DNA from 3 places in the Bradyrhizobium sp. JR4.1 genome. Region 2 is predicted to be linked to each of the others. Evidence: predicted binding sites of a transcription regulator. Region 2 holds the regulator's gene; each other region holds the start of a gene.
What was found. Region 2 encodes PhoB, which activates phosphate uptake and scavenging genes when phosphate is short. Its sites were predicted from a motif close to TGTCATNNANCTGTCAT; they were not measured.

Region 1 (10,351 bases), on a different contig from region 2:
GGCATAGCGCGCCTGCCGTCGCTGGCAGAACTCCGGGATGGCGTCGGCCAGCAGCGCATTGTCGTCGTGCAGCCGCTTGAATGCGACGAGACCGGAGATCAGCGTGCCCGCCTTGCTTGCTTCGACGCCCGGAGTGAGCAGGAAGAGCAGGGAGTTGAGGTCGTTCTTCTCGGGGACGATGCGGTTCTCGCGCAGATATTGCGCGACGACCGGCGCGGGGATGCCGTGCTCGACATAGGCGCCGGTGATGCGATCGAAGCCGGGCGTGAGCAGCGTCAGCTTGTTCGGATCGGTCATGGCAAAGCCCTCGCTGAGGCCAGGGAAGCCATGCCAGGCGCTGTCGGGGGAGAGCTGCCACAGCGCAGGGTTGGTGGCGAGTTCGTCGGTGGAGAGTGTTTCCCAGGCGACGTTGTGGGCGGCGCCGGCGCGGCTGACGTCGGGAATTGCGACGCGGTCGGGGACGAAGGGTTCGAAGAACCAGCGGCGGTCCGGAGTCTGCTCCTTCTCCTCGAACTCCCGGCGCATCGCGCGGATTTTCTTGCGCAACTCGATGCCGAGCCGGATCGTGTCGTCCCACAACACTTCGCCGGAGCGGCCCTTCATCATCTGTGCGCCGACGTCGAGCGAGGCGAACAGCGGGTAGAATGGCGACGTGGAAGCGTGCTGCATGAAACTTTCGTTGAAGCGGCGGTGCTCGACGCGCCGTTTCTGGCCGCGGATGTGACGATCCTTGATGTGGATCTGGGATGCCTGCGAGAAGCTCGCGAGCTGCTTGTGGGTCGACTGCGTCGCGATGATGCCGGGAGCCTCGGGGGGAAGGTTGGTCAGCCCCATGGCGAAGCGGCCGGCATAGAGCGGGTGGAATTTCATGAAGCCGGCCCAAGCCTCGTCGAACAGGATGTACTCGCAGAGATGGCCGATGCGCTTCAAGATCATCTCGGCGCTGTGAATGGTGCCGTCATAGGTGCACTGCTCGACCACGGCGACGCGGAACGGCCGCTCCTTGCGCCAGGCGTCCTTGTCCGTCACCAAGGGATGATTGCGGATCGTCTCGCGCAAGGTTTTCTCGTCGAGCATGTCCCAGCGCATCGGGCCAATCAGGCCCCAGGCGTTGCGGATGGTCGGCACGTAGACCGGAACGCCGCCATTGATCATCAGCGCGCCATGATGAGCGGCTTTGTGATTGTTGCGGTCGAACAGCACGAGATCGCCGTCGGTGACGAGAGCGCCGAGCGCGATCTTGTTCGATGTCGAGGTTCCGTTGAGCACGAAATAGGTCTTTTCCGCGCCAAAAATCTGGGCGGCTTCCTTCTGCGCCCTTAGCGCGGGACCTTCGTGGGTGAGGAGGTCGCCGAGGTCGAGCACGGAATTGTCGAGGTCGTCGCGGAACACGGACTCGCCGAGATGTTCGACGAACACCCGCCCGATCGGACTGCGGTTGTAGAACACGCCGCCATTGTGGCCTGGACAGGTCCAGAGCTGGTTGCCCTCTTCGGCATAATCGACCAGCGCGCCGAAGAAGGGCGTCTTCAGCGTCTCCGCATATTGCTTCAGACGGCTGATCAGGTTCTTGGCGATGAAGGTCGGTGTCTCCTCGGACAGGAAGACATAACCGTCGATGAAGTCGAGCACCTCGACCGGCAGATCCTCGAACCGCTTGCGCCGGATCAGGAGGATGATCGGGAAATCGAGGCCGCGCCGCCGCATCAAATTGATCAGCGCCGAGGTCTTGCCCTCTAGGCCCTTCTTGCCCCAGTCCACCACCATGCAGCCGATCGCGGCATCGGTCTGCACCGCCATCTCCGCGTCCTCCAGCTTGCGGGCGCGAACGACCTCGAAGCCGGAACGCTGGATCTCCTCGATGATCTGGTTGAAGCGGACACCTTCGAGGTCGTCGGCGTCGAACACAGGTGCGGCGAACAGGAAGTTGAAGCGCTTGAAATAGTCCATGTCATGTCCCGAATGTGCGAGACCGACAGGTCTCGACACATTTGATGACAGCTGGATGACAGGGAGCGCGATCCCGAGCGGGCCGGGTCGGATGACCATCGGCTCAGTCCAGCAGCTTGTCCAATGTGATCGGGAAGCGGCGGATGCGTTTGCCGGTGGCGTGATAGACGGCGTTTGCGATCGCCGCCGGGACGCCGACGATGCCAATCTCGCCAATGCCCTTGATGCCGAGCCCGTTGATGTGCGCGTCCGGCTCGTCGACGAAGATCACGTCGATGTCGTGAACATCCGCATTCACGGGAATGTGGTACTCGGCGATGTTCGCGTTCATGATCCGACCGAAGCGATGATCCATCACCGTCTCCTCATGGAGCGCCATCCCGATCCCCCAGACCACGCCGCCCATGATCTGGCTGCGGCCGGTCTTGGTGTTCAGAATCCGCCCGGCCGCAACGGCGCTCACGACCCGCGTCACGCGAATGACGTTTAGCTCTTCGTCCACCTTGACCTCGGCGAAGACGGCCGAATGGGTGTTGCGCGCGTGTTTCTTGTCCTCACCGAACTGGTTGAGCTTTTCCTTCTCGATACGTTCGACACCGCCATGGCGCATCGCGTCGGCGATCGAGACTGCGCGGCTGTTGTCGCTGGCGCTGGCAATGCTGCCGTCGGTCAGCACCGTATCGACAAGCTCGGCGCCGGCGACCGGCGAGCCTGGCATCTTCCCGGCCAGAGCTAACAGCTCCTTGCGCACTTCCTCGGCGGCTGCGAGCACCGCATGTGCGCTCGAGGCGGCCATCCAGGAGCCGCCCTCGACAGGCGCCTGCGGCAGACTGGAATCTGCGAGCCTGACGCTGATGTTCTCGATTGGCAGGCCGAGTGCGTCGGCTGCGACCTGAGCGACAATGGTGTAGGTGCCGGTGCCGATGTCCGATGCGGCACATGACACCTCGGCATGTCCGTTCGACGTCAGCGCGATACGGACGGCGACCGGCATCTGCAGTGCTTCCCACACACCCGTCGCCATGCCCCAGCCGACCAGCTCCTTGCCGTCGCGCATCGAGCGCGGCACAGGATTGCGTCTGCTCCAGCCGAAGGCGTCCGCGCCGCGCGCGTAGCATTCGCGCAACTGCTTGCTGGTGTAGGGCAGGTTTTCGCTCTGGTCGCGATCCGAGTAGCACTTCAGCCGCAGTTCGACCGGGTCGAGCTTGAGCGCGACGGCGAGCTCGTCCATGGCGCATTCGAGCGCGCAGACGCCCGACGCCGCGCCCGGTGCGCGCATATCGCAAGGCGTGGAGACGTCAAGGTGAACCAGCTTGTGCGCGAAGCGGCTGTTCGGACTCTTGTAGAGCTGTTCGGCCCAGCCGGTATCGTTGCGCGCAAAATCCTCGTAGCGCGAGGTGACGGCAATGGCCTCGTGCGTGACTGAATCGAGCGTACCATCCGATTTTGCGCCAAGCCCGACGCGCTCGATCGTCATCGGCCGGTAGCCGAGCCCGTACATCTGCTGGCGCGTCAGCACGACGCGAACGGATCGCTTCAGCGCGAGCGCGCCGAGCGTTGCCAACACCACCTGATATTGCGGCCGCAAGCCGGAGCCGAAGGCGCCGCCGACGTAGGGCGAGATCACGCGAATGTCATCCGGCTTCTTATCGAACACGCTGCATAGAAACTTGTGTACGTTCTGGACGCCTTGAGTCTTGTCGTAGATCGTGAGCTTGCCATTGCTGTCCCAGACCGCCGTAGTCGCATAGAGCTCCATCGGATTGTGATGCTCGGTCGGTATCACGTAGTCCGCCTCGTGGCGCACATAAGCTCCCGCAAGAGCCGCTACGGCGTCGCCCCGCGGCTTGTGCGGCTTGTCCTTCTCGGCAGCGTTGCTGCGCTCGCCTTCGAGGTCGGTCGCAAAACCATGCTGCTCATATTCGACCCGCACGAGAGTCGCGGCAAATTTCGCGGTTTCCCAGTCCTCCGCCACGACCAACGCAATCGGCTGGCCATTGAACTTGATCGTGTCATCATAAAGCGGACGGAAAGGCGAGCCTTCCTCGGGCGCTACTTCGTCCTTCCACGAATCGTCCTTGTCGGCCAGCGGCGGACGGTTCGCATGCGTGAGCACGTCGAGTACGCCTTCGACCTGGAGTGCCGTACTGGTGTCGAGGCGGGCAATGCGCCCGCATGGAACGGTGGCCTCGACCACGAAGCCATGGAGGAGCCCGTCCGCCGGAAATTCGCCGGCGTATCTGGCGGCCCCGGTGACCTTGGCCCGGCCATCGACACGCGACGTTGGCGTTCCGACATAAGCGTTCATCGGTCCCTCACGCGATCTTCTTGTGGGCCTGGGATTGCGGCGTGGCGTTCGCCGCCTGTGTCAGCGTCCGCACGATGGCGCGGCGGGCGAGCTCGACCTTGAAGCCGTTATGTGAGCGGGGCGTTGCTCCCTGAAGCAAGAGCTCCGCGGCGTGCGCGAAATGATCGGGCGTCGCGGCCTGGCCGCGCAACGCAGCTTCGGCTTCGAGGCTGCGCCAGGGCTTGTGAGCCACGCCGCCGAGCGCCACGCGTGCCCCGCTGATTGCGTTGCCCTCCAATTCGAGCGCGGCGGCAACCGAGACCAGAGCAAAAGCATAGGACATGCGGTCGCGAATTTTGAGGTAGCTGTAGTTTTGAGCAAAGCCGCGCTGCGGCAGCTCGATCGCCGTGATGATCTCGCCGGTGCCGAGATTGGTATCCACATGAGGCTTGTCGCCGGGCAGCCGATGGAAATCGGTCAGCGCGATGTTGCGTTCGCCGGAGGGACCCGCGATGTGCACGCGCGCATCGAGCGCGGCCAGCGCCACGCTCATGTCGGATGGATTGGTCGCGATGCAGGCGGCGCTCGTACCCAGGATCGCATGGTTGCGGTTCAGCCCGTCCATCGCCGAGCAGCCGCTGCCGGGATGTCGTTTGTTGCAGGGCGTGGCCGTGTCATAGAAATAGGCACAGCGCGTTCGCTGCATCAGATTGCCGCCGACGGAGGCCATGTTGCGCAATTGCGCCGATGCGCCGGCCAGAATGGCGCTGGCGAGCAGGGGATAGCGCTGCTCGATCAGTGGGTGGTAGGCGAGGTCCGAGTTCGGCACCAGCGCGCCGATGCGCAGGGACCCGTCGGACGTCTCCTCGACCTTGCGCAGCGGCAGGCGGGAAATGTCGATCAGCCGGGAGGGGCGCTCGACATTCTCTTTCATCAGGTCGATCAGATTTGTGCCGCCGGCAATGAGTTTTGCGCCGGGATCGGCGGCGAGCAGGCGAATCGCGTCGGCGACATCATTGGCTCGGGCGTATTGGAAGTTGTTCATGGCTGGCCCATTGCCTGCTGGATGGCGGCGACGATGTTCGGATAGGCGCCGCAGCGGCAGAGGTTTCCGCTCATCAACTCCCGGATCTCGTCGGTATCTTTGGCACGGCCTTCGACGAGCAGTCCGGCCGCCGAACATATCTGTCCCGGCGTGCAATAGCCGCACTGGAAGGCGTCATGGTCGATAAACGCCTGTTGCAGTGGATGCAGCGCGCCGTCGTTGGCAAGGCCTTCGATGGTCGTGATCTTCGCGCCGTCCTTCATGACGGCGAGCGTGAGGCAGGAATTGATTCGCCGGCCGTCCACCAGCACCGTGCAGGCGCCGCACTGACCATGGTCGCAGCCCTTCTTGGTGCCGCTCAGCGCAAGATGGTCGCGCAAGGCATCGAGCAGCGTGGTCCATGGCACGAGATCGAGCGTGTGACTGACGCCGTTGACGACAAGATGGATCGGAATGCGTTCGGAAATTTGATGCGTGACATCGCCCATGTCCTGCTCCCTGCGACGGCGACCGTGCCGGACGTCAGCCGTGTTGACGCGGGGGCACGCCTCCGCCGGCCAATAGCGCCCAACGGATCACCGACCGGTTGGTTCCTTTTGATTCCCTTGCCGGCAGTTCGCCTTTCCGAGAGGTTGCGATCAGCGCTTCGCTTCGCCGAACACCACATTCGGCACGGCGCGGTTGACGACCTCGCGCAGCGCGAAGCTCGATTGCACCCGCGCGACGCGCGGCAGGCGCGACAGCTCCATGCGGTGGATGCGCTCAAAATCCTGGATGTCGCGGGCGAGCACGATCAGGATGTAGTCGTCGGTCCCCGACATCAGGAAGCAGCGCACGACGGACGGGCATTTCACCACTTCCGCCTCGAACGCCTTCAACGCCTCGTCGCTTTGGCTTTCCAACGCGATGCGGACCAGCACCGTGGTGGTAAGGCCGAACTGCGCGAGGTCGAGCGTGGCCTGATAGTCCTGGATATAGCCGTCGTCTTCCAGCGCCTTCTGGCGCCGCGCGAGCGCGGTGCTTGATAGCCCAACCTTGTTGGCGAGCTCGGTGTGGCTGGCCCGCGCATTGGTCGTGAGTTCCGCGAGGATTGCGAGATCTTTCCGGTCGAGGGCCAAAGTTTCGTTTCCAGCGTGAAAGGGCGTTTGCGCGCCGGAAACCGGCGCAGGGATGTCAAAGCTAGCGGATATTTGCACGAAACCAAACCGGGCAGGTCGCTACGATCATGAGGTGAATCAAAAGGAGGCCAGGGATGCGCGTCGGTGTGCCCAAGGAAATCAAAGTGCAGGAATATCGCGTCGGGCTCACCCCGGGCGCAGTCCGCGAATATGTCGCGGCCGGGCACGAGGTGACCGTCGAGAGCGGCGCGGGTGGCGGCATCGGCGCATCCGACGAAGTCTATAGGCGGGTAGGGGCCACCATTGCCGAGAGCGCGCGCGACATCTTCGCCAAGTCGGAGATGATCGTGAAGGTGAAGGAGCCCCAGAAAAGCGAGTGGGCCCAGCTCCGCGAAAGCCAGATCCTGCTCACTTATCTCCATCTCGCGCCGGATCCCGAACAGGCCAGGGGTTTGCTCGCCTCCGGCTGTACTGCGATCGCCTATGAAACCGTCACCGACGCGGCCGGTCACCTCCCCCTGCTTGCGCCGATGAGCGAAGTCGCCGGCCGCCTCGCCATCGAGGCCGCCGGCGCCGCGCTCAAGCGATCGGCTGGCGGCCGCGGGCTTCTACTGGGCGGCGTTCCCGGCGTGCAGCCGGCGCGGGTCGTCGTGCTCGGCGGCGGCGTGGTGGGAACGCAAGCCGCGCGCATGGCCGCGGGCCTTGGCGCCGAGGTCACCGTGATCGACCGTTCGATTCCTCGGTTGCGGGAGCTCGATGATCTCTTTGCCGGGCGCGTGCGCACCCGCTTCTCCACCATCGAATCGGTTGAGGAGGAGGTGTTCGCTGCCGACGTCGTGATCGGCGCGGTGCTGGTGCCGGGTGCGAGTGCGCCCAAGCTTGTCACGCGTGCGATGCTGACATCGATGCGACCGGGCGCCGTGCTGGTCGACGTCGCGATCGATCAGGGCGGCTGCTTCGAGACTTCGCACCCGACCACGCATGCCGATCCGACCTATCTGGTCGACGGCATCGTGCATTATTGCGTGGCTAACATGCCCGGCGCGGTGCCGGTGACGTCGAGCCAGGCGCTGAACAACGCGACACTGCCGTTCGGCCTGATGCTCGCGAACAAGGGCTTCGCGGCGGTGCTGGAAAATCCACATCTGCACAACGGGCTGAATGTGCATCGCGGCCGCATCACCAACAAGGCGGTGGCGGAGAGCCTCGGGCTGGAGTTTGCTCCGGTGGGGAGCGGGCTGGCGGCGTAGAGCACGATCCGGAAAAGTGCGCAGCGGTTTTCCAGGCCGGAAGAAGAAAACTATTGTCCCGTGCCCGTCCTGCGGAAGGAGTTTCCCCGCCGGGAGGCAAAAAAGCCAATCGCTTCCATTGCTGTTTGGGGCCGAAACGACGACATTTCCATCAGAAATTGATGGATTGACTGCTATGGAACGCACCAGGTTTGAGCCTTTCGGCGAGCAATTGGTGTCCGCAACGGACACCCAACCGCGCTCGCGCGGGTCGAAGCTGCTGCTGCGGGTTGGCACCGGCCTGTTCTGGTCGCTGGTTGCCGGCATCGTGCTGGCGCGTGCGGCCTTCTTCGAGCCCGGCGTCTACGATGGCTTCAGCCGCGTCGCCTCGCTGGCCAAGAGCCTGATCTTCTAAGGCGCGCCTGATCTTCTAAAGGGCGCCTGACCTTCAGAGCCAGATTATTCCGGGCTGAGGATAGAACTTCCCTGAGCCCTGATATGTCGAAAACTTATTTCCCAATCGGATGGCGCTGCGTATAAATCCTTCTCCTTGGGAGAGATTTGTGTCGCAGAATCAAGCATCCAGCCCGGCCGACGCCAAGCCGACCACGGCCACTGGCCGCATCGTCGCGCTGATTCCCGGGATCCTCCTCTGCATCGCCGTGGCCGGCGTTTCGGCCCTGCTCGAACGGGCGGAATTGGGCGTCTTCGAACATCCCTATGTCGAGGCGCTGGTGATGGCGATCTTGCTCGGCATGGCCGTGCGCAGCTTTTGGAAGCCCGCGCCGCGCTGGCAGTCCGGCATCGCCTTCAGCGCCAAGCAACTGCTCGAAGTCGCCGTCATGCTGCTGGGGGCCTCGATCAGCTTTGCTGCTATCGCGGCGTCCGGGGTCGCGCTGTTGGCCTCGATCGCAGCGGTCGTCGTGATCGCGCTCTGCGTCTCCTTCGGCATCAGCCGCCTGCTTGGTCTCTCGACGCGGCTCTCGATCCTGATCGCCTGCGGCAACTCGATCTGCGGCAATTCGGCGATCGCCGCGGTGGCGCCGATCATCGGCGCCAACAATGACGAGATCGCATCCTCGATCTCCTTCACCGCGATCCTCGGCGTGATGATGGTGCTCGGCTTGCCGCTGCTGATTCCGCTGCTGCAGCTATCGGCCACCCAATACGGAATCCTTGCAGGCCTCACCGTCTATGCCGTGCCGCAGGTGCTGGCCGCGACGGTGCCGGCGGGACTCGTCTCGACGCAGATCGGCACGCTCGTCAAGCTGATGCGCGTGCTGATGCTCGGGCCGGTGGTCGTCGGCCTCTCGCTGACGGCCTCGCGCTGGCACAGCGACGCCAAGAAGAGCAATGTCGGCTTTTTCCGCCTGGTCCCGTGGTTCATCCTCGGCTTCCTTGCGCTGGCGACATTGCGCTCGCTGGAGATCGTGCCGGGCACGGTGGTTGCCCCGATCACGCGGATCACGGGTTTTCTCACGGTGGTGTCGATGGCTGCGCTAGGCCTGGGTGTCGATGTGAAGGTACTTGCCAATGTCGGGGGGCGGGTGACGGCGGCCGTAACGCTGTCGCTGCTGCTGCTGCTCGGCATCAGCATCGCGCTGGTGCACTGGTTCAAGTGAGCGGCGCGACACTGCCGTAGGGTGGGCAAAGGCGCGAAAGCGCCGTGCCCACCATTTCTCTCATGGAGAACGATGGTGGGCACGCTTCGCTTTGCCCACCCTACGAAACTGGCTTCCCGCAAGCGGGGCGAGGTAAGATCAAATCACGTCCGCGAGCGAATGCCCGTGCAGCTCGATGTTCAGCCCCTGCATGCCCATGTCGTTGAGCTCGCCGCCCATCGCTTTGATGCTCTCCTCGCGGATCAGCGACATCAGTCCGCGGCGCAATGCCAGGAATTCCGACGACATCATCATCGACTGCTGCCGCGGCCGCTCCAGCGGGATCGGAATCTCCGCCTTGATCGAGCCGGGGCGCGCGGTCATGCAGTAGACGCGGTCGGACAGGAAGATCGCCTCGTCGATGTCGTGGGTGACGAACAGCACCGAGATCTTCAGCCGCTGCCACATGTTGGTGAGGATCTGCTGCATGATGACGCGGGTCTGCGCATCGAGCGCGCCGAAGGGCTCGTCCAGCAGCAGCACTTTGGGTCCTGTCGCGAGCGCGCGCACGATGCCGACGCGCTGTTTCATGCCACCTGAGAGTTTCTCGGGGTAATGCTTTTCGAAGGCTTCGAGGCCCGCGAGGCCCAGCAGCGTGCGCGCGGCGCGCTCGCGCTGCGAGCGCGGCATGCCGCGCATCTTCAGGCCGAACTCGACATTCTCTCGCACCGTCTTCCAGGGAAACAGCGAATATTGCTGGAACACCATGCCACGCTCGGCGCTCGGACCGTTCACCCTCTCGCCGTCGACGGTGACGATGCCCGTGGTCGGCTTGAGGAAGCCGGCGACCGCGTTAAGCAGCGTCGACTTTCCGCAGCCGGAGGGCCCGACGATCGAGACGAACTCGCCAGGCTTCACATGAATCTGCGTATCGGTGACGGCCTGTACCGGTCCTTCGATGCTGTCGTAGCTGAGGGAGAAATTCCTGACCTCGATATGCCCCTGCGGTGCCTTGACGACGATCTCACTCATCTTGACCTCCACGGCATCACCAATTGTCCGGCCCCCCGGATCAGCATGCTCGATCCGAGGCCGAGCACGCCGATCGCGATCATGCCGAG
Region 2 (10,351 bases):
ACCTGGTCGCGACGTAGGAGATTTCGGCAAGGAAGATCGTGAACAGGAAGACGTGGGCGACATAGATCTGCCAGACGCGCCGCAGGATGCGCGCGGTGGCGACGACAATGCCGGACTCCAGCATCGCCCGACCGTACACGAAGGCGGCGGTATAGCCGGAGATGAAGATGAAGATCTCGGTGGCGTCGCTGAAGCCGTAATTGCGGATCGTGAACCAGGTCAGAAGGCTCGGCGGCAAATGGTCGATGAAGATCAGCCACAGCGCAAGGCCGCGGAACAGGTCGAGCCGGAGTTCGCGCTCCCCGATGGCGGGCAGCGAAATGGCCGGCGCGGCCGCGCGCCGCTTTGCCCCCGCGGACTTGACCTCCACAGGTTTAGCGGTTCCCGCGATCGTCGATCCCGTCACTTGGTCGGCAATAGTCATCGGGGGCCTAAAAACCCTTCCGCAAATCGCGACGTGGCAAGGAGTGTACCGGTCCGGCCGTCATCTCGCAAAGCCACCGGATCACATGCAAGTACGTTTGGACCTACACTTGGACGTGTACTTCCCTGCGAATTCAGGCGGGACGATGTCGCCAAGGCCGCCTCCGGCGTTTGGTTCCCGGGCGGTTTTCGGTATGATGGCAATCATGTACCGCGCCGTGACCCGCCAGATCGAAGTGACCGTCGAGCCGAACTTTGTTCCGGAGCAGTCGTCGGCCGACCGCTCCCGTTATTTCTGGGCCTACACCATCGTCATCACCAATTCCGGCGATGAGACCGTGCAGCTCAAGACGCGGCACTGGATCATCACCGATGCCACCGGCCGGCAGCAGGAGGTGAAAGGCGAGGGCGTCGTCGGCGAGCAGCCGACGCTCGCGCCCGGCGAACGCTTCGAATACACCTCCGGCGTGCCGCTCACGACCGCCTCGGGCTTCATGACCGGCCGCTACCAGATGGTCAGCGCAAGCGGCGAACGCTTCGAGATCGACGTGCCGACGTTCTCGCTGGACAGCCCGGATAACAAGCGGGTGTTGAACTAGCGCTGGAAATGGTGGGCACGCTTCGCTTTGCCCACCCTACGGCACCGCGCTACGCGTCCTCGACGCCCGCCTCATCCGGTGTGAACTCGTACACCGAGCTGCAGAACTCGCAGGTCACGACGACCTTGTCGTCCTTGACCATTGCGGCACGGTCGTCGGACGAAAAGCTCTTCAGCATCGATGCCACCGCATCGCGCGAGCAGGAGCATTGCGCCTTCAAGGGCAGCGGATTGAACACGCGCACGCCGCGTTCGTGGAAGAGACGGTAGAGCAACCGCTCGCCGGACAGCTCGGGATCGATCAGCTCGACGTCTTCGACGGTTTCGATCAGCGAGCGCGCCTCGACCCAGGCATCGTCTTCAGCGACGGCATGGACCTCGACGCCCTCGGGCGCATCGCCGGGATGCAGATCGGCCTGCCGCGCGCGCTCGGGCGCCTTCGGCAGGAACTGCATCAGCATGCCGCCGGCACGCCAGCGATGCTTGCCGCCGTCGTTCGAACGCCACTCCTCGCCCACGGCGAGACGCACGCGTGTCGGGATCTGCTCGGAGCGCAGGAAATATTCGTGAGCGGCGTCTTCGAGGCTGCCGCCGTCGAGCGCGACCAGGCCCTGGTAGCGGCTCATGTCGGGGCCCTGGTCGATGGTCATGGCCAGATGACCGTGGCCCAGCAGCGCGCCGGAAGTCTTGCCGGAATCCTGGACTTCGCCGAGGCGCGCGGCATCATAGCGCGCATAGGCGCGCAGGCGATCCGGCGCCTGATAGTCCACGACCAGGAACGACACAGGACCGTCGGTCTGGGCCTGGAGGATGAAGCGGCCTTCGAACTTCAGCGACGAGCCGAGCAGCGTGGTCAGCACGATGGCCTCGCCGAGCAGCTTGCCGACCGGCGCCGGATAATCGTGCTTGGTCAGGATCTCGTCGAGCGCCGGACCAAGCCGCACCAGGCGACCGCGCACGTCGAGCGCGTCGACCTCGTAGGGCAGCACGGCGTCATCGATGGGAACCGCGGATGGCGCGCGAACCGGGCCTTCGGGCCCGGTTTTCATGTCAGGGGATTGGGAAACCATGGCGCTTTATCTGGGGTCGGAAGGCGAAATTGGAAGGGGGCGGCTGCATCCGGAATGCAGAACGGATCGTACGCAAGCACGGCAAACTCGGTGTCGTCCTGGCGAAAGCCAGGACGACGATCCAAAGCTACTTCACCGGCCCGCGTTACTTCACCGCGTCGAAGCACCAGGCCAGAATGCCCTTCTGCGCGTGCAGGCGGTTTTCGGCCTCGTCGAATACGACGGATTGCGGACCGTCGATCACCTCGTCGGTGACCTCCTCGCCGCGATGGGCGGGCAGGCAGTGCATGAACAGCGCATCGGGCTTGGCCAGCGACATCAGCTGGGCATTGACCTGATAGGGCTTGAGCACGTTGTGGCGGTGCTCGCCTTCCTTGTCGCCCATCGACACCCAGGTGTCGGTCACGACACAATCGGCGCCGCGCACGGCAGCTTCGGCATCCGTGCCGAGCATGATCGGCGCGCCGGTCGCCTTGATGAAGTCGCGCATCGCCTTTTTCGGTGCGAGCTCCGGGGGCGTCGCGACATTGAGCTGGAACTTGAAGCGCTCGGCGGCGTGCGCCCAGGACGCCAGCACGTTATTGTCGTCGCCGGTCCAGGCCACCGTCTTGCCCTCGATCGGGCCGCGATGTTCCTCGTAGGTCATGAGGTCGGCCATGACCTGGCAGGGATGCGAGCGCCGCGTCAGGCCGTTGATGACGGGCACGGTGGCGTTTGCCGCAAGCTCCAGCAGCGCATCGTGATTGAGGATGCGGATCATGATGGCGTCGACATAGCGCGACAGCACGCGCGCGGTGTCGGCGATGGTCTCGCCGCGACCGAGCTGCATCTCGGCGCCTGTGAGCATGATGGGCTCGCCGCCGAGCTGGCGCATGGCGACATCGAACGACACCCGCGTCCGCGTCGAGGGGCGCTCGAAGATCATCGCCAGCGTCTTGCCTTCGAGCGGCCTGACCGGCTGATGCGCCTTCTGCTTCGCCTTCATCGCGGAGGACGCGGCCAGCATGCGCTTGAGCTCCGACAGCGGCAGCTCGTTGATATCGAGGAAGTGCTTCGGTGTTTTCTTGGGCGTTTTATCGGGCGACGTGCTCATCAGCTTGCCGCCCGCTTGTTGCCAGACAACGCCGCGCAGGCGCGCTCGAGCCGCCCGACGCTGTCCTCGATCTCGGCTTCGGTGACGATCAAAGGCGGCAGGAAACGCACGACATTGTCGCCGGCACCGACGGTGAGCAGTTTTTGGTCGCGCAAGGCGGCAACGAGATCGCCGGAGGGCACCACGGCCTTGATGCCGATCAGGAGGCCCTCGCCGCGCACTTCGCTGACGACATCGCCATGACGGTCGATCACGGAAGCGAGCTTCTGCTTGAGCAGCAGCGACATCCTCTGCACGTGGTCGAAGAAGCCGGGCTTGAGCATGACGTCGAGCACGGCATTCGCCGCCGCGATCGCGAGCGGATTGCCGCCGAAGGTCGAGCCGTGCGAGCCCGGCGTCATGCCGGACGCCGCTTCCGCGGTCGCAAGGCAGGCGCCGATCGGGAAGCCGCCGCCGAGCGCCTTGGCCAGCGACATCACGTCGGGTTCGACGCCAAGGCGGCGGTACGCGAATAGATCGCCGGTGCGGCCCATGCCGGTCTGCACCTCGTCGAAGGCGAGCAACAGGCCGCGCTCGTCGCAGAGCTGGCGCAACGCCCTCAGGAAGGCGGGCGTTGCCGAACGCACACCGCCCTCGCCCTGGATCGGCTCGATCAGGATGCCGGCGGTCTGCGGACCGATCGCCTTTTTCACTGCCTCGAGATCGCCATGCGCAACCTGGTCGAAGCCCTCCATGGGTGGGCCGAAACCTTCGAGATATTTTGCCGAACCCGTCGCGGCCAGCGTCGCCAGCGTGCGGCCATGGAAGGCGCCTTCGAAGGTGATCATGCGATAGCGGTCTGGATGGCCCTTCGCGGCGTGATAGCGGCGCACGACCTTGATCACGCATTCCAGCGCTTCGGCGCCGGAATTGCAGAAGAACACGAAGTCCGCGAAACTTTCATTGCACAGGCGCGCGGCAAGCTTTTCGCCGTCCGGGCTCTGGAACAGGTTCGACATGTGCCAGAGCTTCGTGGCCTGTTCCTGCAACGCCGCGACCAGCGCCGGATGGGCATGGCCGAGCGCATTCACCGCCACCCCGGAGGTGAAATCGAGATAGCGCTCGCCATTGGTCGCGATCAGCCAGCAGCCTTCGCCACGCTCGAAACCGAGGTCGGACCTGGCGAAAACGGGGAGCAAATGCGGCGCTGCGCTGTTAGTCATGACGGTCACTTGAATGTTGCGGACGGTGTGAGCGTGCATTACGCAACGCACCATCGACCGGCCCGGAAAACGAAACGTGCCGCCTCTTGAGGGCGGCACGTGCGACTATCTTAGGCCTGGTGAAACGGGTGTCAATGCCGCCCGGAAAGCCTCGCGAAACGCTGAATCCGTAGTCTTGCGGTGCCGATTTTGCGGGATTTAGCCACGGAACATGTGGAAGCGAGTCGGCGGACTCTTGCGCGGGAGTCACGCCATATTGTAGCGTTTGGATTGTCAGATACGACATCTCGTGCAGTGGTTCTGATCTTTAAGTCCTTATGTACCGGCGTAAACGTTCGGGCGTTCAAGACGCGCCCGGCGAGCCTTAAGGGATTCTGGCGGCACGGGTTTTTGAAGGCTTAGGCATTCGCTGCGAGGCCCCAGGATGGCTGGCGCGCAGCGAGGGAAAGGGTGCAATGACGGTTTTGACCTGGTCCGATGATCGCGTCGAGCAGCTGAAAAAGCTCTGGGAGGCCGGACTTTCGGCCAGCCAGATCGCGGCGGAGCTCGGCAATGTGACCCGCAATGCCGTGATCGGCAAAGTGCACAGGCTCGGCCTCTCGGGCCGCGCCAAGAGCCCATCATCGGCAGCGCCCCGGCCGCGCAAGGCGCGCCCCGCGCAGCACATGATGCGGGTGAGCCGCCCGATCTCGCGCGGCAACACCGCGCTGGCGCAGGCCTTCGAGGTCGAGGCTGAGCCGGATCCGGTCACCTACGACAACGTGGTGCCGATGAGCCAGCGGCTGTCGCTGCTCGAATTGAACGAGGCGACCTGCCACTGGCCGGTCGGCGATCCCTCGAGCCCGGACTTCTTCTTCTGCGGTGGACGGGCGCTGTCCGGCCTGCCCTATTGCGCCCAGCACTCGCGTGTTGCGTACCAGCCGGCGTCGGATCGGCGCCGCGCACCGGTGAAGCCGGGTCCGCGGTAATCACGGCAAGTCGTCGCGCAAAGACAGTTCAATAATTTCAGTGTCGTCCTGGCGAAAGCCAGGACCCATACTCCGAGCACGAAGTAGTCGTGCGAAAGGGGTAACTCGGAGTCTTCGCCAAACCACTCCCTGTGGTTATGGGTCCCGGATCAGCGCTCGCTTGTCCGGGACGACATCGGAGAATGCAGGGACAGCTCGCCAACAAACAAGCCTGCAACCCTACACCTGCTCCGCCTTCGCAAACCGATCATCCAGCGCGTAGCCGGCGCCGCGGACGGTGCGGATCGGGTCTTGCTCGCGGCCGAGATTGAGCAGCTTGCGCAGGCGGCCGATATGCACGTCGACGGTACGCTCGTCGATATAGATGTCGCGGCCCCAGACGCTGTCGAGCAGTTGCTCGCGCGAGAACACCCGGCCCGGGTGCTCCAGGAAGAACTCCAGCAGGCGATATTCGGTCGGACCGAGATCGATCGGCCGGCCTGAGCGCGCCACGCGGCGCTTGTCACGGTCGAGCTCGATGTCGCCAAAAGCAAGCACGGTGGCGAGCCGCTCGGGGCTCGCGCGCCGCAGCAGGCCCTTCACGCGCGCCAGCAGCTCCGGCACCGAGAACGGCTTGACGATGTAATCGTCGGCGCCGGTCGCAAGACCCCGCACCCGCTCGCTCTCCTCGCCGCGCGCGGTGAGCATGATGATCGGGAGCTGCTTGGTCTCGGGACGGGTGCGAAGCCGCCGGCACAGTTCGATGCCCGACAGGCCCGGCAGCATCCAGTCGAGCACGATCAGATCGGGGATGTGCTCCTTGAGGCGGGTGTCGGCGTCGTCGCCGCGCATCACCGTCTCGACGTCATAGCCGTCGCCTTCGAGGTTGTAGCGGAGAAGCTCGGTCAGGGCTTCCTCGTCCTCAACCACCATAATGCGTGCGCCCATCGGGTCGTCGCTCCCTTAAGTCTTCAGGTGTTCGGTACCGTGTTGGCGAAGGTCGTCATGTCGCCCTTCGGCCGCTTGTCGGTGATCGCCTGGCCCTCGATCATGTAGAACACGGTCTCGGCGATGTTGGTGGCGTGGTCGCCGATCCGCTCGATGTTCTTGGCGCAGAACATCAGGTGAATACAGAACGAGATGTTGCGCGGATCCTCCATCATGTAGGTGAGGAGCTCGCGGAACAACGAGGTGCAGATGGCGTCGACTTCCTCGTCGCCCTTCCACACCGCCATCGCCGCCGGCAAATCATGCGCGGCATAGGCGTCCAGCACCGACTTGACCTGCTGCTGCACGAGGTCGGTCATGTGCTCGAGGCCGCGGAACAGCTTGAGCGGATGGAAGTCCGTTTCCAGCGCCGCGACGCGCTTGCCCATGTTCTTGGCGAGGTCGCCGATGCGCTCGAGATCAGTCGCGACGCGCATGGCGCCGACGATCTCGCGCAGATCGACCGCCATCGGCTGGCGGCGGGCGATGGTGAGCACCGCACGCTCCTCGATGCGCTTCTGCAGCGCGTCGAGCTCGGTGTCGATGGCAACGACGCGCTGGCCGAGCGGGACGTCGCGGCGGATCAGCGCGTCGACGGACTCGACGATCATGCGCTCGGCGATGCCGCCCATCTCGGCGACCAGGCGGGTGAGTTCCTGGAGGTCGGTGTCGAAAGCCTTTGCGGTATGTTCGGAAGCCATGTCGCGTCTCCTCAGCCGAACCGGCCGGTGATGTAATCCTGCGTGCGCCGGTCGGTCGGCGACGTGAAGATCTTGCTGGTGTCGTCGAACTCGATCAGCTCGCCGAGATACATGAAGGCGGTCTTGTCGGAGACGCGCGCCGCCTGCTGCATGTTGTGGGTGACGATCGCGATCGTGTAATCCTCGGACAGCTCCTGGATCAGCTCCTCGACCTTGGCGGTCGAGATCGGGTCGAGCGCCGAACAGGGTTCGTCGAACAGGATCACCTCGGGCCGCACCGCGACGGTGCGGGCGATGCAGAGGCGCTGCTGCTGGCCGCCGGAGAGCGACAGGCCGGAGGCGTTGAGCTTGTCCTTGACCTCGTTCCACAGCGCGCCGCCGCGCAGCGCCTTCTCGACGCGGCCGTCCATTTCGGACTTCGAGATCTTCTCATACAGGCGGATGCCGAACGCGATGTTCTCGTAGATCGTCATCGGGAACGGCGTCGGCTTCTGGAACACCATGCCGACGCGGGCGCGCAGCAAATTGAGGTCCAGCTTGCCGTCGAGGATGTTGGTCTGGTCGAGCATCAGCTGACCAGTGGCGCGCTGGCCGGGATAGAGGTCGTACATCCGGTTGAAGATGCGCAGCAGGGTCGACTTGCCGCAGCCCGACGGACCGATGAACGCCGTGACGCGATTGGCGCCCAGCGTCAGGTTGATGTTCTTCAGCGCGTGGTGCTCGCCGTAATAGAAGTTCAGGTTGCGCACGGTCACCTTCGGGGGCGCCTCCGGCAGCACCGGCGCGTGGGGCAGCCCACCGGCCGCGCTCATCGATACGGAAAGATCACTCATTTTGCGGTCCTCTCGGCGCCAAGGATGCGCGCGCCAATATTAAGGGCAAGAACGGTCAGGGTGATGAGCAGCGCCCCGCTCCAGGCCAATTGCTTCCAATAGGCATAGGGGCTCTGCACGAAGTTGTTGATGGTGACAGGCAGGTTCGCCATCGTCTTATTCAGGCCGAGGCTGAAGAACTGGTTCGACAGCGCGGTGAACAGCAGCGGCGCAGTTTCACCGGCGACGCGAGCGGTTGCGAGCAGCACGCCGGTGATGAGGCCGGAGCGCGCGGCGCGATAAGCGATCCGCTTGATCACCAGCGAACGCGGCAGGCCGAGCGCCGAGGCCGCCTCGCGCAGCGCGTTCGGCACCAGCAGCAGCATGTCCTCGGTCGTGCGCAGCACCACCGGGATCACGATGACCGCGAGCGCGAGCGAGCCTGCGATCGCCGAGAAGCCGCGCATCGGCACCACCACCGCGCCGTAGATGAACAGGCCGATGATGATCGAGGGCGCCGAGAGCAGGATGTCGTTGATGAAGCGGATCACCGAGGTCAGCCGGTCATTGCGGCCGTATTCGGCGAGATAGGTGCCGGCGAACATGCCGAGCGGCGCGCCGATGCCGACGCCGATCACGGTCATGATCAGCGAGCCGACGATGGCGTTGAGCAGGCCGCCCTCGTTCGATCCGGGAGGCGGCGTGTTCTCGGTGAACAGCTGGACATTGAGTCCCGCCAGTCCATTGTAGAGCAGCGTGATCAGGATCAGCGCGAGCCAGGTGACGCCGAAGGCCGTTGCGGCGATGCAGAGCCCGCGAACGACGATGTCCTTGCGGCGGCGGCGTGAATAGATCGGATTCATGGCGCTAGTTCCCCGCCTTCTTTTCCAGCCGCATCAGCATCAGCCGCGCCGCTGCAAGCACGAAGAAGGTCAGCACGAACAGCAGGAGACCGAGCAGGATCAGGCCGGACTGGTGCAGGCCGTCGCTCTCGGCGAACTCGGATGCGATCGCCGCCGAGATCGTGGTGCCCGGCGCGAAGATCGACGACGAGATCCGGAACGAGTTGCCGATGATGAAGGTCACCGCCATGGTCTCGCCGAGCGCCCGGCCGAGCGCCAGCATGACGCCGCCGATGACGCCGACGCGGGTGTAGGGGATCACCACGCTGCGGACGACTTCCCAGGTGGTGCAGCCAACGCCGTAGGCGGCTTCCTTCAGGACCGGAGGCACGGTCTTGAACACGTCGACCGAGATCGAGGTGATGAAGGGCAGCACCATGATGGCGAGGATCAGCGCGGCATTGAACAGGCTGAGATAGGACGGGGGACCTGCGAAGATCGCGCCCAGCACGGGCACGCCGTCGAAGATCTTGATCATGAAGGGCTGGAACGTGTTGGCGAGGAACGGACCCAACACGAAGAAGCCCCACATGCCGTAGATGATCGAGGGGATGCCGGCGAGCAGCTCGATCGCCATGCCGATCGGGCGGCGCAGCCATTGCGGGCAGAGCTCGGTGAGGAAGATCGCAATGCCGAGACCCACGGGGATGGCGATCAGCATCGCGATGAAGGAGGTGACGAGCGTGCCGTACATCGGCCCGAGCGCGCCGAGCACCGGCGGATCAGCGGACGGCGCCCAGCGCTGCGTCCACAGGAAAGAGACTCCGAATTCCTTCATCGCGGGGAAGGCGCCGACGATCAGCGAAATGATGATGCCGCCGAGGATCAGAAGCACCGAGATCGCGGAGAGCCGCGTGATCCAGTAGAAGGTAACGTCGCCGAGCTTGAACGCGCTCAAGGCCTTGGCGCGATCATAAGGTCCGGCGTCGTCGATTACATCGCTCTGAACGGCCATCTCTGCCACGCCGATCCCCTGTACTAAAATAGTATACGTTTTTTGTTGGTCCGTGCCCCGGATGCGGCTCAGCGCATCCGGGGCACGAGCGTCGCGAACCTAGCTCTTGATTTCGGCAGCCCAGGTCTTCTCGATCAGCTGAACGACCGGGTCCGGCATCGGGATGTAGTCGAGCTCTTCAGCCGCCTTGCCGCCGCTCTTGAAGGCCCAGCGGAAGAACTTGATGGCTTCCTGCGAGGCCGCCTTGTCGGTGGCGTCCTTGTGCATCAGGATGAAGGTCGCCGCCGTGATCGGCCAGGATTTCTCGCCGGGCTGGTCGGTCAGGATAACGTAGTAGCCGGGAGCCTTGGCCCAGTCGGCGTTGGAGGCGGCCGCCTGGAAGGCTTCGACGGTGGGCTGCACCGGCTTGCCGGCCTTGTTGACGAGACCGGTGTAGGTCAGCTTGTTCTGCTTGGCATAGGCGTACTCGACGTAGCCGATCGAGTTCTTGGTCTGGCTGATGTTGCCGGACACGCCTTCGTTGCCCTTGGCGCCGACGCCGACCGGCCACTCGACCGCGGTACCCTCACCGACCTTGCTCTTCCAGTCCGCGCTGGCCTTGGCGAGGTAGTTGGTGAAGTTGAAGGTGGTGCCAGAGCCGTCCGAACGGCGGACCACGGTG
Region 3 (10,351 bases), on a different contig from region 2:
TCGAGCCGGCCCCCACCGCGCTGCAAGGCCCGGAACAGCGCGTCGCGTTGGTGATCGGCAATTCGAACTACCAGAACGCGCCGCAGCTCGCCAACCCCGACAATGACGCGGACTCGATGGCGAAGTTCCTGAATTCGGCCGGGTTCGAAGTGGTCGCCGCGACCGACCTGACCCAGAACGACATGCTTCGCGTGGTGCAGGATTTCTCCGCCAAAGTGTCGGCGCGCGGTCCGAACACGGTGGCGATGGTCTACTACGCCGGTCACGGCGTGCAGCTCGCCGGCGAGAACTACCTCGTTCCCGTCGACGCCAAGGTCTCGAGCCAGACCGAGCTCGTCAACAACTCCGTCCGTCTGGTCGACGTGATGTCGACGCTGGAGACGATCCCGAGCCGCATGCGCATCGTCATCCTCGATGCCTGCCGCAACAACCCGTTTCCGAACGTGAACGATGCCGGCCGCGGCTTGGCGATCGTCGATGCGCCGAACGGTTCGATCGTCGGTTACTCGACCGCGCCGGGCGCGGAAGCGCAGGACGGCACCGGCGGTCACAGCCCCTACACGCAGGCCTTCCTGAACGTCGCGCGCGAGCCCAACGTGCCGATCGAGCAACTGTTCAAGCGCGTGCGCCTCGAAGTGAACCAGACCACCAGCGGCGCGCAGATCCCGTGGGAGAGCTCGTCGCTGACGTCGGACTTCACCTTCTTCGGCGACACAGCTGTCGCCGCCAACCGCGCGCCCGTGAATGCGCCTGTCGTGCAGATGGCCTCCAACCTGCCGAGCCGCTCGACCCGCCAGGCCTATGACTACGTGGTGTCCGAAGCACGGCCGGAGTACTATCAGGAGTTCATCACGATGTATCCGCACGACCCGCTGTGCGACCACGTCCGCTGGCTGCTCAACAACCTGCTGCTCACGCAGGCCTGGCACAAGGCGGTGCTCGCGAACTCGCCGCTCGGATACAAGAATTTCTACGACAGCTACGGCAACACGCCCTATGCGCAGGTCGCGCTCAAGCTCCAGATGCAGCCGAAGCAGATCCCCTTGATGCAGGCGACCAAGTTCCTGGCGCCGCAGAATATCGCCCCGACCTTCAAGATTGGCAATCTCGGCCAGCCCAAATACATGCCGCTGCAGCAGGGTAATGGCGGTGCGCAAGTGAACGGCAATTTGCCGATCGTGCAGAAGTCGGGCGACAACAACGGCATCGGCAAGCTCGGCAATGGCGGCCAGATCGTCAACCTGCCGGCGGGCAACAACCAGCCCAACCAGCAGAACGGCACGCCGTCGCAGACCCCGGGCAAGATCGTCACCCTGCCCGCGCCGACCAACACCACCAACAACAATGGCGGCATCGGCAAGATCGTGACGCTGCCTGCGACCAACAAGACGCCGAACGGTACTGGCAACGGCACAATCAGTGGCAATCCAGGCAAGATCGTGAGCATGCCGGTGAATGTCGGCAAGGGCGGCACGACCATCGACACGAAGCCCGTCAACGTTCAGACGCAGAACAACCCGATCCGCATCAACAACGGCGCCAAGATCAGCGACAACCCCGTGAACAAGGTGCAGGTGCAGAACAACAACCACCCGCAGTTCAACGAGACCAATCGCATGGTCAACAATGGCGGCAACAACTTTCGGCAGTCGATGAACCAGAGCCAGGGTGGCAACGGCGGCAACAACCACCGCGGCTTCATGCACTGATCGCGGTCGGCCACACACGACAAAGGGCAGAGCGGTGACGCTCTGCCCTTCTTCATGTCAGAAAATTAGATTATCAGGCCACCAGCTCGGCAAACAAATCCGCATCCACATTGCCGCCGGAGAGCACGATGACGACGTTCTTGCCGGCAACATCAAGTCGTCCCGCAAGCAACGCGGCCAGGCCGACCGCTCCGCCTGGCTCGACTACGAGCTTCAGCTCGCGATAGGCGAACGCGACGGCCGCGCCGACTTCCTTGTCCGACGCTGTCACGCCGCGTGCGAGCAGTTTGCTGTTGATCGCGAACGTCATCTCGCCGGGGATCAGGGCCATCAGCGCGTCGCAGATGGTGCGGCCTGCCGGCCCGTGCGGCTCGCGATGACCCGCAGTCAGCGACAGGCCGTGATCGTCGAACGCCTCGGGTTCGGCCACAACGATTTGGGCCAGCGGAAAGCGTGCCTTCACGGCCGTCGCGACGCCCGCGATCAGGCCGCCGCCGGAGGCCGGCGCTACCACGATGTCAGGGGCAAGACCGAGTGCCGCCATGTCTTCCGCGATTTCGCGGCCGGCGGTGCCCTGGCCGGCGATCACGAAGGGATCATCATAGGGCCTGACCAGTGTCGCGCCGCGCTTCTCGGCGATGCCGCGCGAGATCGCCTCGCGGTCGTCGCGGTCGCGCTCGTACAGCACGACCTCTGCACCGTAGGATTTAGTGCGCTCGCGCTTCGACAACGGCGCATCCGCGGGCATCACGATGGTCGCCTGCATGTCGAGGATCTTTGCCGCCGCCGCCACGCCTTGGGCATGGTTTCCGGAGGAGAACGCGACCACGCCGCCGGCTCGCTTGTCCTGCGGGATCGAGGCGACCTTGTTGAAGGCACCGCGGAACTTGAACGAGCCGGTGCGCTGGAGCATCTCCGGCTTGAGATAGACCTTTGCGCCGACGCGTTCGTTGAGCACGGGAAAGGACAACAGCGGGGTGCGGACGGCGAAGGGTGCGATCACGCGGGCTGCGGCATCGATATCGGCAGGGCCGATCGGGAGGAGCTGTTCTGTCATGCCTGATGTTATCGCGGCGGATGAGGCGCGAGCAAGACATCTCCGCGCGAGGATTTCGTCCCCTCAGGCGACGAATCGCGCCGGTTCTGCCCCGTTCCGGCCGGGCATCACGGCACCGACCGCCAAAATGCTGTCGATAAAAGCCCGGGCCGAGGCCTCCCAGGTGTAGTTGGCGGCGAATTCGACGCAGTCCTGCCGGGAGATGTCGAGTGCGGCGAAGCAGGCGCTGCGCAGATCGTGATCGAGTGCGCCGACCGGCGCATCGCCGATCACGTCGCGGGGCCCCTTCACCGGAAACGCCGCGACCGGCAGGCCGCTCGCCAGCGCCTCGAGCAGAACGAGGCCGAACGTGTCGGTCTTGCTCGGAAACACGAAGACATCGGCGGCAGCGTAAATGTCCGCCAGTTCCTCGCCATGCTTTTCGCCGAGGAAGATCGCATCCGGATAGGCCTCCTCCAGCGCGACACGCGCCGGACCATCGCCGACGATCACCTTGGTGCCGGGCAGGTCGAGGTCGAGGAACGCCTCGAGATTCTTCTCCACCGCGACCCGGCCGACCGAGAGGAACACCGGTGCCGGCAAGCAGAGATCGATCGCGCGGGGATGGAACAAATGGGTATCGACGCCGCGCGGCCACAGCACGACATTGTCGAAGCCGCGCTCGGTCAGCTCGCTGGCGAGCGCCGGCGTTGCCGCCATCACGGCGCGGCTGGGGCTGTGGAATCGGCGCAGTGCCCGCCAGATCAGCGAGCCCGGCACCGGCACGCGGGCGCGGACATATTCGGGAAAGCGGGTGTGGAAGCTGGTCGTGAAGGGCAGCTTGCGCTGGCGGCAATAGCGCCGGACCATCAGGCCGATCGGCCCCTCGGTCGCGATGTGGATGCTGTCGGGGTGCGCCTCTTCGATCAGCTTCGCGATTCTGCCCGGGCGCGGCATGGCCAGCCGCACGTCGCGGTAGCTCGGCATCGCAAAGGTGCGGAACGATTGCGGCGTCAGGAACGAGAATTCGACGTCGAGACTTTTGGCGGCGTCGGCAAGCTTGGTCAGCGTCCGAACCACACCGTTGACTTGCGGGTGCCAGGCGTCGGTCGCGACCAGGATGCGCATCAGGCTGCCCTTGTCATGCAGCTCTGGCTGCAACCTGCGGGACCTGTGCCGGCTTCTCGGCCTGGTCCGCCCAGGTGATGATCTCGAAATGGCCGTCGTCGTGCTCGACCAGCGCCGTGCAGCTCTCGACCCAGTCACCGCAGTTCATGTAGCGGATACCGCCCTCGTCGCGGATCACCGCGTAATGGATGTGGCCGCAGATCACGCCGTCGGCATCGTGGCGCCGCGCCTCGGCGGCGAGCGCCTGCTCGAACGCGCCGATATAGTTGACGGCGTTCTTGACTTTCTGCTTCGCCCATTGCGACAGCGACCAATAGGGCACCTTGAACATGCGCCGGAAGAAGTTGACAAAGCGATTGAGCTGGATCGCGAAGTCGTAGGCCTTGTCGCCGAGATGGGCGAGCCAGCGTGCGTTCTGCACCACGAGGTCGAAGATGTCGCCGTGGATGACGAGATAGCGCTTGCCGTCCGCACCGGTGTGGACGGTGTTCTCGACCACGTCGATGCCGCCGAAATGCGTGCCGTAATAGTTGCGCAGGAACTCGTCGTGATTGCCGGGGATGTAGATCACCTTGGCGCCCTTGCGCGCCTTGCGCAAAAGCTTCTGGACCAGGTCGTTATGCGATTGCGGCCAATGCCAGCTCGATTTCAGCGCCCAGCCGTCGACGATGTCGCCGACGAGATAGATCGTGTCGGCATCATGGAAACGCAGGAAGTCGAGCAGAAGGTCGGCTTGAGAACCGCGGGCTCCGAGATGAACGTCGGAGATGAACAACGTGCGAAAGCGCCGCTTCGGGCTCTCGTCACTCACATCGTAACTTCCCATGCGCCAGCCTGTAACAATGTCCCGTGACAGGGGGATGACCAATTGAACCTTTGAGGCACCTTCGGATACGAATCGCGCTTGCCTCGCCCACCCCGCGAATATCAGTCGCATGCGACAATCAGGCGACATGGCGCCTCAGCGCCCTCCGCAAGAACCCGGAACTGCGGCGCGCTCGCGAGCGGCGTCAGTAAAATTTGTGGAAATGATGGATCGGGCCGTGGCCGTGACCGACGCTGAAGCGGTCGGCGGCCGCGATCGCCGCGCTGATCCAGGTCTTGGCGTTGCGCACGGCGTGCTCGAGATCCTCGCCCCTGGCGAGCCCGGCGGCGACCGCCGAGGACAGCGAGCAGCCGGTGCCATGGGTGTTGCGAGTGGCAACGCGCGGCGCGGCGAGCGCGATCGTGGTGCTGGCATCGACGAGATAGTCGATGCTCTCGGCGCCCTCGCCGTGCCCGCCCTTGATCAGGACTGCCCGGCAACCGAGCGCCAGCAGTCGGCGCCCCTGGCTCTCGATCTCAGCCTCGCTGGCCGCGACCGGTTCGTCGAGCAGAGCCGCGGCCTCGGGCAGATTGGGTGTGATCACCGAGGCCAGCGGCATCAGTTTGATGCGCAGCGCGTCGACGGCTTCGGAGGCGAGCAGGCGATCACCCGATGTCGCCACCATCACGGGATCGAGCACGACATGCCGGGGTGCCCAGCGCGACAGCGCGGCCGCGATCGCATCGATGCTGGCCGCTTGCGCCACCATCCCGATCTTGACCGCGCCGACCTCGAGATCGGAAAACACCGCGTCGATCTGCGCGGTGACGAATTCGGCGGGCACCGCGTGAATGCCGGTGACGCCGCGGGTGTTCTGCGCGGTCAGCGCCGTGATGGCGGAAGCGCCAAAGACGCCAAGCGCAGCAAAGGTCTTCAGGTCGGCCTGGATGCCGGCGACGCCGCTCGAATCGGAGCCGGCAATGGTCAGCGCGACGGGCGTCGTCATGGGGCGATTTTCCGCGTTTTCGAAGCCATGGCCCGTCCTAGCGCGCCTGCCTCAACCCAGCAAGTTCGCTTGCTAAATCCGGCCGGGTTTGGCCTATTAGCCGCCAGATATGCTTTCGGAGTGACCGCGATGGTTCCCTTTTTCGTCCAGATCAAATGCAAGCTCGGCCAATCCTATGTGGTCGCCAATGCGCTTGCCGAAGCCGAGATCGCCTCCGAGATCTATTCCACGGCCGGTCAATACGACCTGCTGGTGAAGTTCTACGTCGACAACGACACCGATATCGGCCACTTCGTCAACGAGAAGGTGCAGGTGCTGCCCGGCATCCAGGACACCCTCACCATCATCACCTTCAAGGCCTTTGGCGCGAGTTGACCGTCCGGAAAGGGCGGGCCTGATCAGGCGCCGCCCTCCTTGCGCTTGGGGCGCGGCGGACCGTCCACCGGCGGCAGCGATTTGAGATAGTCTGCCATCGCCGCGAGATCGTCGTCCGGCAATTGCGAGGTGTTCTTGATCACCCGCGTCATCGCGCCGCCGACGCTGTCGCCGTCGGGCAATTCGCCGGTCTTCAGGAAATAGGCAATATCCTTCGCGCTCCACTCGCCAATGCCCTTCTGGGTGATGTTGGGCACCCATCCCTCGCCTTCCGGATTGGGACCGCCGGCGAAGCGTTGTCCGGCCATGATCCCGCCGAGCGCGTTGCGCGGGCTGTGGCACTCCGCGCAATGGCCAAAGCTGTTGACGAGATAGGCGCCGCGATTCCACTGCGGCGACTTCGCGCTGTCGGCGACGAAGGGTTCGCCGTCCATGAACAGGAACTTCCAGATGCCGACGTTGCGCCGGATGTTGAACGGAAAGCGCACGTCGTGGTCGCGCACCTTGCCTGCAACGGCCGGCAGCGTTTTCAGGTAGGCAAAGAGATCGAGCACGTCCTCGCGCCTGGCGTGCTGATAGGACGTGTAGGGAAAGGCCGGAAAATAATGCCGTCCGTCCGGCGCGACCCCGTGTATCACCGCGTTGACGAATTCTGCGTCGCTCCATTTGCCGATGCCGTCGGTCGGATCGGACGAGATATTCGGCGCGTAGAACGTTCCGAACGGCGACTTGATCGCGACGCCGCCGCCGAGCCTGAGACGATCGGGCTGGTCGGGGACGGCATGACATGAGGCGCAGCCGCCGGCGTTGAACATCACCTGGCCATTGGCAAGATCAGGGACGCGGGCAGGCGCGGTGCCGGCGGCCGCCACCACCGGCGCGCTGAGCCACCAATAGACGCCCGCTGCGGCGAGTGCGGCGAGCAGCGCCACGGAGATTGTTCGTCGCAACATGCGGTCCTTTCGTCGTCGCGGCGAAGCTTATGACCGATGCCCTCGCGGCTCCAGCCACGAAGAATTTAGCCCACCGCGGCCTGAAACGGGAATAAACTGAAATGCCGGCTGTTGGAAGTTTGGCAGCCCAAACGGGTTCAGCAGGGAGAAAAATCATGAACAAGATCGTCATCGCCATGTCAGTGCTTGGCGCCGTTGCTTTTGCGGGTTCGGCCAGCGCCGAAAAGCTGAAAGCAACGCTCGACGCCAAGTCCGAGGTCCCCGCAACGACCAGCAGCGGCACGGGAACGGCTGATCTGGACTACGACGCCGCCAGCAAGAAGCTGTCCTGGAAGGTCACCTATTCCGGCCTGTCCGGCCCTGCCACCGCCGCGCATTTCCACGGACCTGCCGAGCCCGGCAAGAACGCCGGCGTCGCGATCCCGATCCCAGGCGCTGCCACCAGCCCGGCCGAAGGCTCGGCGACTCTGACCGACGCGCAGGCCGCCGATCTGCTCGGCGGCAAGCTCTACGTCAACATCCACACCGCGGCCAATCCGGGCGGCGAGATCCGCGGTCAGGTGACGAAGTAAACTTCGCACAGACCAGCAAAGGGCGGCCGCCATAGCAGCCGCCCTTTTCGATTCCCCGTAACCCTGGCGCAGACATCACACCTCAGGTTCGGCTGCGTTCAGCGCCTGCGCGAGGTCGGCGATCACATCCGACGGGTGTTCGATGCCGATCGACAGCCGGATCGTGGAATCGAGCACACCGATTTTCCGGCGGATGTCGGCGGGAACGCCAGAGTGGGTCATGGTGGCGGGCAGGCTCGCAAGCGACTCCGTTCCACCGAGGCTCACCGCCAGCTTGAGGATCTGCAGCGCATTGAGGAATTTCATGGCGGCGGCCTTGCCGCCGACGATGTCGAACGAGAACGTGGACCCCGCCCCTGTGCATTGCCGCGCAAACACAAGTCCATCCGGCGACGCCGCCTCGTGATGACCGAGATAGTGCACCTTGGCCACTTTTGGATGATCGCGCAGATAGTCCGCCACGAGGCGCGCATTCGCATCGGCCTTTTCCATGCGCAGGCTCAGCGTCTCGAGCGACCGGTTGATCATCCAGCAGGAATGCGGATCGAGCTGGGTGCCGATGGCGCCCCGCAGCGCCTTGATGCCTTTCACGACCGCCTTCGCCCCGAGCGCGGCGCCCGCGATCAGATCTGAATGACCGCCGACATATTTCGTGAGCGAGTACAGCGAAATATCCGCGCCGTGCTCGATCGGCCGCTGAAACACCGGTCCGAGCAGCGTATTGTCGCAGGCAATGATCGGAACGTGTCCTTGGGTCTTTCCGATGGTCTCGGCGACACGCCGCATCATCGCGATGTCGACCAGCCCGTTGGTGGGGTTGGCCGGAGTTTCGATCAGAATCATCGAAACCCGGCCCTTGCGCATGGCCTCCTCCGCGGCCTGGCTGACCACAGCTTCGTCAACGCCATCGGCGAAGCCGACGGCGCCGATCGACAGACGCGCAAGCGTATTCGTCAGCAGGGTTTCGGTCCCGCCATAGAGCGGCTGGGAATGCAGAATGACATCGCCGGGGCGGACGAACGCCAGGATCGTGGTCGCGATGGCCGCCATGCCGGATGAGAACAGCGCACAGCTCTCGGTGCGCTCGTAGATCGCGAGCCTGTCCTCGACGATTTCACTGTTGGGATGATTGAAGCGCGAATAGACCAGGCCCGCGCCCATCCCTTCCGGCGGCTCGCGCCGGCCGGAGACGAAATCGAAAAAGTCCTGCCCGTCCTCGGCCGTCTTGAACACGAAGGTCGAGGTCAGGAACACCGGCGGCTTGACCGCGCCTTCCGACAATTGCGGATCGTAGCCATAGGTCAGCATCAGCGTTTCCGGATGCAGCATATGGTTGCCGATGTGCGTCTTCGACGGGAACGGTTTGACCATGGCTTGTCTCGCTGTTGCTGATTTGAGGTGCTCGCCGCGGGTTGGAACTCCTGATGTCCTGAATGAGTCAGGAGCGGGATGCGTCGGCGTCAAAAGCTCACGCCAATGCCGCGGCGGCTGGAGCAAAGATAGCTGCTCCGGCAGCGATCCGTCAGGCCTTGCGGATAGAATTTCCAGCGGCGACACGCGACGCAATAAAAAGGGCGGCTGCTTTCGCAGGGCCGCCCTTCTTGATTCCCAGTAGCCCGGATGGAGCGAAGCGCAATCCGGGGCAGTCTGTCAGCTCGTGTGGATTCCCGGATTGCGCTGCGCTCCATCCGGGCTACGAATCTTTTCCTTCCGTCAACCGTTCTTCACGCGAAACGTCTCGTGGCAGCCGCCGCATTCCTTGCCGACCGCGGGAAAATTCGCCTTGAGCGAGTCGATATCCTTGATCTTGCCCTTGGCCTCACCGACGACCTTGGCGAAGCTCGCGATCTTGGCATCGAACCCGGCCTTGTCCTCCCAGATCTTCGGCGAGGCACTGTAGTCGCCCTCGGGCTTCATGCCCTTTGCGCTCGCCGGAAACAGGTTCGGCAGCTTCTTGGCGGTGTCCTCGAACTGCGCCAGCGCGCTGTCCACCGTGGCCTGGTCGTAGGGTTTCTCGCCCTTCACCATCGCCGCCACTGCGCCGGCGTTCTTGCCGTTGCCCTTCATCAGGGTCTGGACCTCCTTGACGGAGTCCTGTTGTGCCCAAACCGCGCCCATGCCGAGCAGGAGCGCGCCCCCAACAACCAACACTCGCTTCATTCGCAAAGTCCCTTTCCTTGATGCAGAATTGCCTTGATGCAGGATCGCCGTGCTGCACGATCGTGCCGACCCCTCAATGGGGCCAACACCGCTTGGCAGACTTCATTCCGTGAAAAATTGTCACAGGCTGTGACGGCGATGGTGCTCGTTGACGGCGATCCACACCCGCTCCGGGGTCGCCGGCATATCGATGTGGTCGATCTTGTATTCGCGCCAGAGCCCGTCGACGATGGCATTGACGACGGCCGGGCAGGACCCGATTGCACCGGCCTCGCCCGCGCCCTTCACCCCCAGCGGATTGGTCTTGCAGGGGACGTTGGCCGTCTCGAACACGAAGTCCGGCCCGTCCGCCGCGCGCGGCAGCGCATAGTCCATGAAGGTCGCGGTGACGAGCTGGCCGTCGCCCGCACCATAGACCACCTGTTCCATCAGCGCCTGGCCGATGCCCTGCATCGCGCCGCCATGGACCTGGCCCGCCAGCAGCAGCGGATTGAGCGTCATGCCGAAATCGTCGACGATCACGTAGTTGACGATTTTGATGATGCCGGTGGCCGGATCGATCTCGACCTCCGCGACATGGGTGCCGTTCGGATAGGTGCCGTCGGCG

Region 1: ABIB90_RS21035 (Orn/Lys/Arg family decarboxylase) is a predicted target of PhoB. The motif match lies at 1,995-2,011, and genes of this name have one in related genera.
Region 3: ABIB90_RS32490 (UDP-2,3-diacylglucosamine diphosphatase) is a predicted target of PhoB. The motif match lies at 4,723-4,739, and genes of this name have one in related genera.

Annotation. Positions count from the first base shown of each region.
Region 1 is NZ_JBEPRY010000010.1:154,541-164,891, reverse strand. Features, by position in the region: gene ABIB90_RS21035 (Orn/Lys/Arg family decarboxylase) at 1-1,950, opposite strand, end outside; gene ABIB90_RS21030 (xanthine dehydrogenase family protein molybdopterin-binding subunit) at 2,054-4,258, opposite strand; gene ABIB90_RS21025 (FAD binding domain-containing protein) at 4,266-5,282, opposite strand; gene ABIB90_RS21020 ((2Fe-2S)-binding protein) at 5,279-5,770, opposite strand; gene ABIB90_RS21015 (Lrp/AsnC family transcriptional regulator) at 5,921-6,400, opposite strand; gene ald (alanine dehydrogenase) at 6,535-7,650, shown strand; gene ABIB90_RS21005 (hypothetical protein) at 7,826-8,044, shown strand; gene ABIB90_RS21000 (YeiH family protein) at 8,193-9,251, shown strand; gene ABIB90_RS20995 (ABC transporter ATP-binding protein) at 9,390-10,262, opposite strand; gene ABIB90_RS20990 (ABC transporter permease) at 10,259-10,351, opposite strand, start outside.
Region 2 is NZ_JBEPRY010000001.1:550,946-561,296, forward strand. Features, by position in the region: gene ABIB90_RS02780 (OpgC domain-containing protein) at 1-424, opposite strand, end outside; gene apaG (Co2+/Mg2+ efflux facilitator ApaG/CorD) at 618-1,022, shown strand; gene ABIB90_RS02790 (Hsp33 family molecular chaperone) at 1,072-2,091, opposite strand; gene argF (ornithine carbamoyltransferase) at 2,237-3,184, opposite strand; gene ABIB90_RS02800 (aspartate aminotransferase family protein) at 3,184-4,386, opposite strand; gene ABIB90_RS02805 (GcrA family cell cycle regulator) at 4,842-5,354, shown strand; gene phoB (phosphate regulon transcriptional regulator PhoB) at 5,574-6,281, opposite strand; gene phoU (phosphate signaling complex protein PhoU) at 6,305-7,021, opposite strand; gene pstB (phosphate ABC transporter ATP-binding protein PstB) at 7,033-7,854, opposite strand; gene pstA (phosphate ABC transporter permease PstA) at 7,851-8,696, opposite strand; gene pstC (phosphate ABC transporter permease subunit PstC) at 8,701-9,690, opposite strand; gene pstS (phosphate ABC transporter substrate-binding protein PstS) at 9,790-10,351, opposite strand, start outside.
Region 3 is NZ_JBEPRY010000023.1:69,528-79,878, reverse strand. Features, by position in the region: gene ABIB90_RS32505 (caspase family protein) at 1-1,709, shown strand, start outside; gene ABIB90_RS32500 (threonine/serine dehydratase family protein) at 1,783-2,766, opposite strand; gene ABIB90_RS32495 (glycosyltransferase family 4 protein) at 2,830-3,873, opposite strand; gene ABIB90_RS32490 (UDP-2,3-diacylglucosamine diphosphatase) at 3,887-4,699, opposite strand; gene thiD (bifunctional hydroxymethylpyrimidine kinase/phosphomethylpyrimidine kinase) at 4,884-5,684, opposite strand; gene ABIB90_RS32480 (Lrp/AsnC ligand binding domain-containing protein) at 5,814-6,059, shown strand; gene ABIB90_RS32475 (c-type cytochrome) at 6,083-7,012, opposite strand; gene ABIB90_RS32470 (CHRD domain-containing protein) at 7,168-7,584, shown strand; gene ABIB90_RS32465 (cystathionine gamma-synthase family protein) at 7,660-8,955, opposite strand; gene ABIB90_RS32460 (c-type cytochrome) at 9,298-9,744, opposite strand; gene ABIB90_RS32455 (xanthine dehydrogenase family protein molybdopterin-binding subunit) at 9,865-10,351, opposite strand, start outside.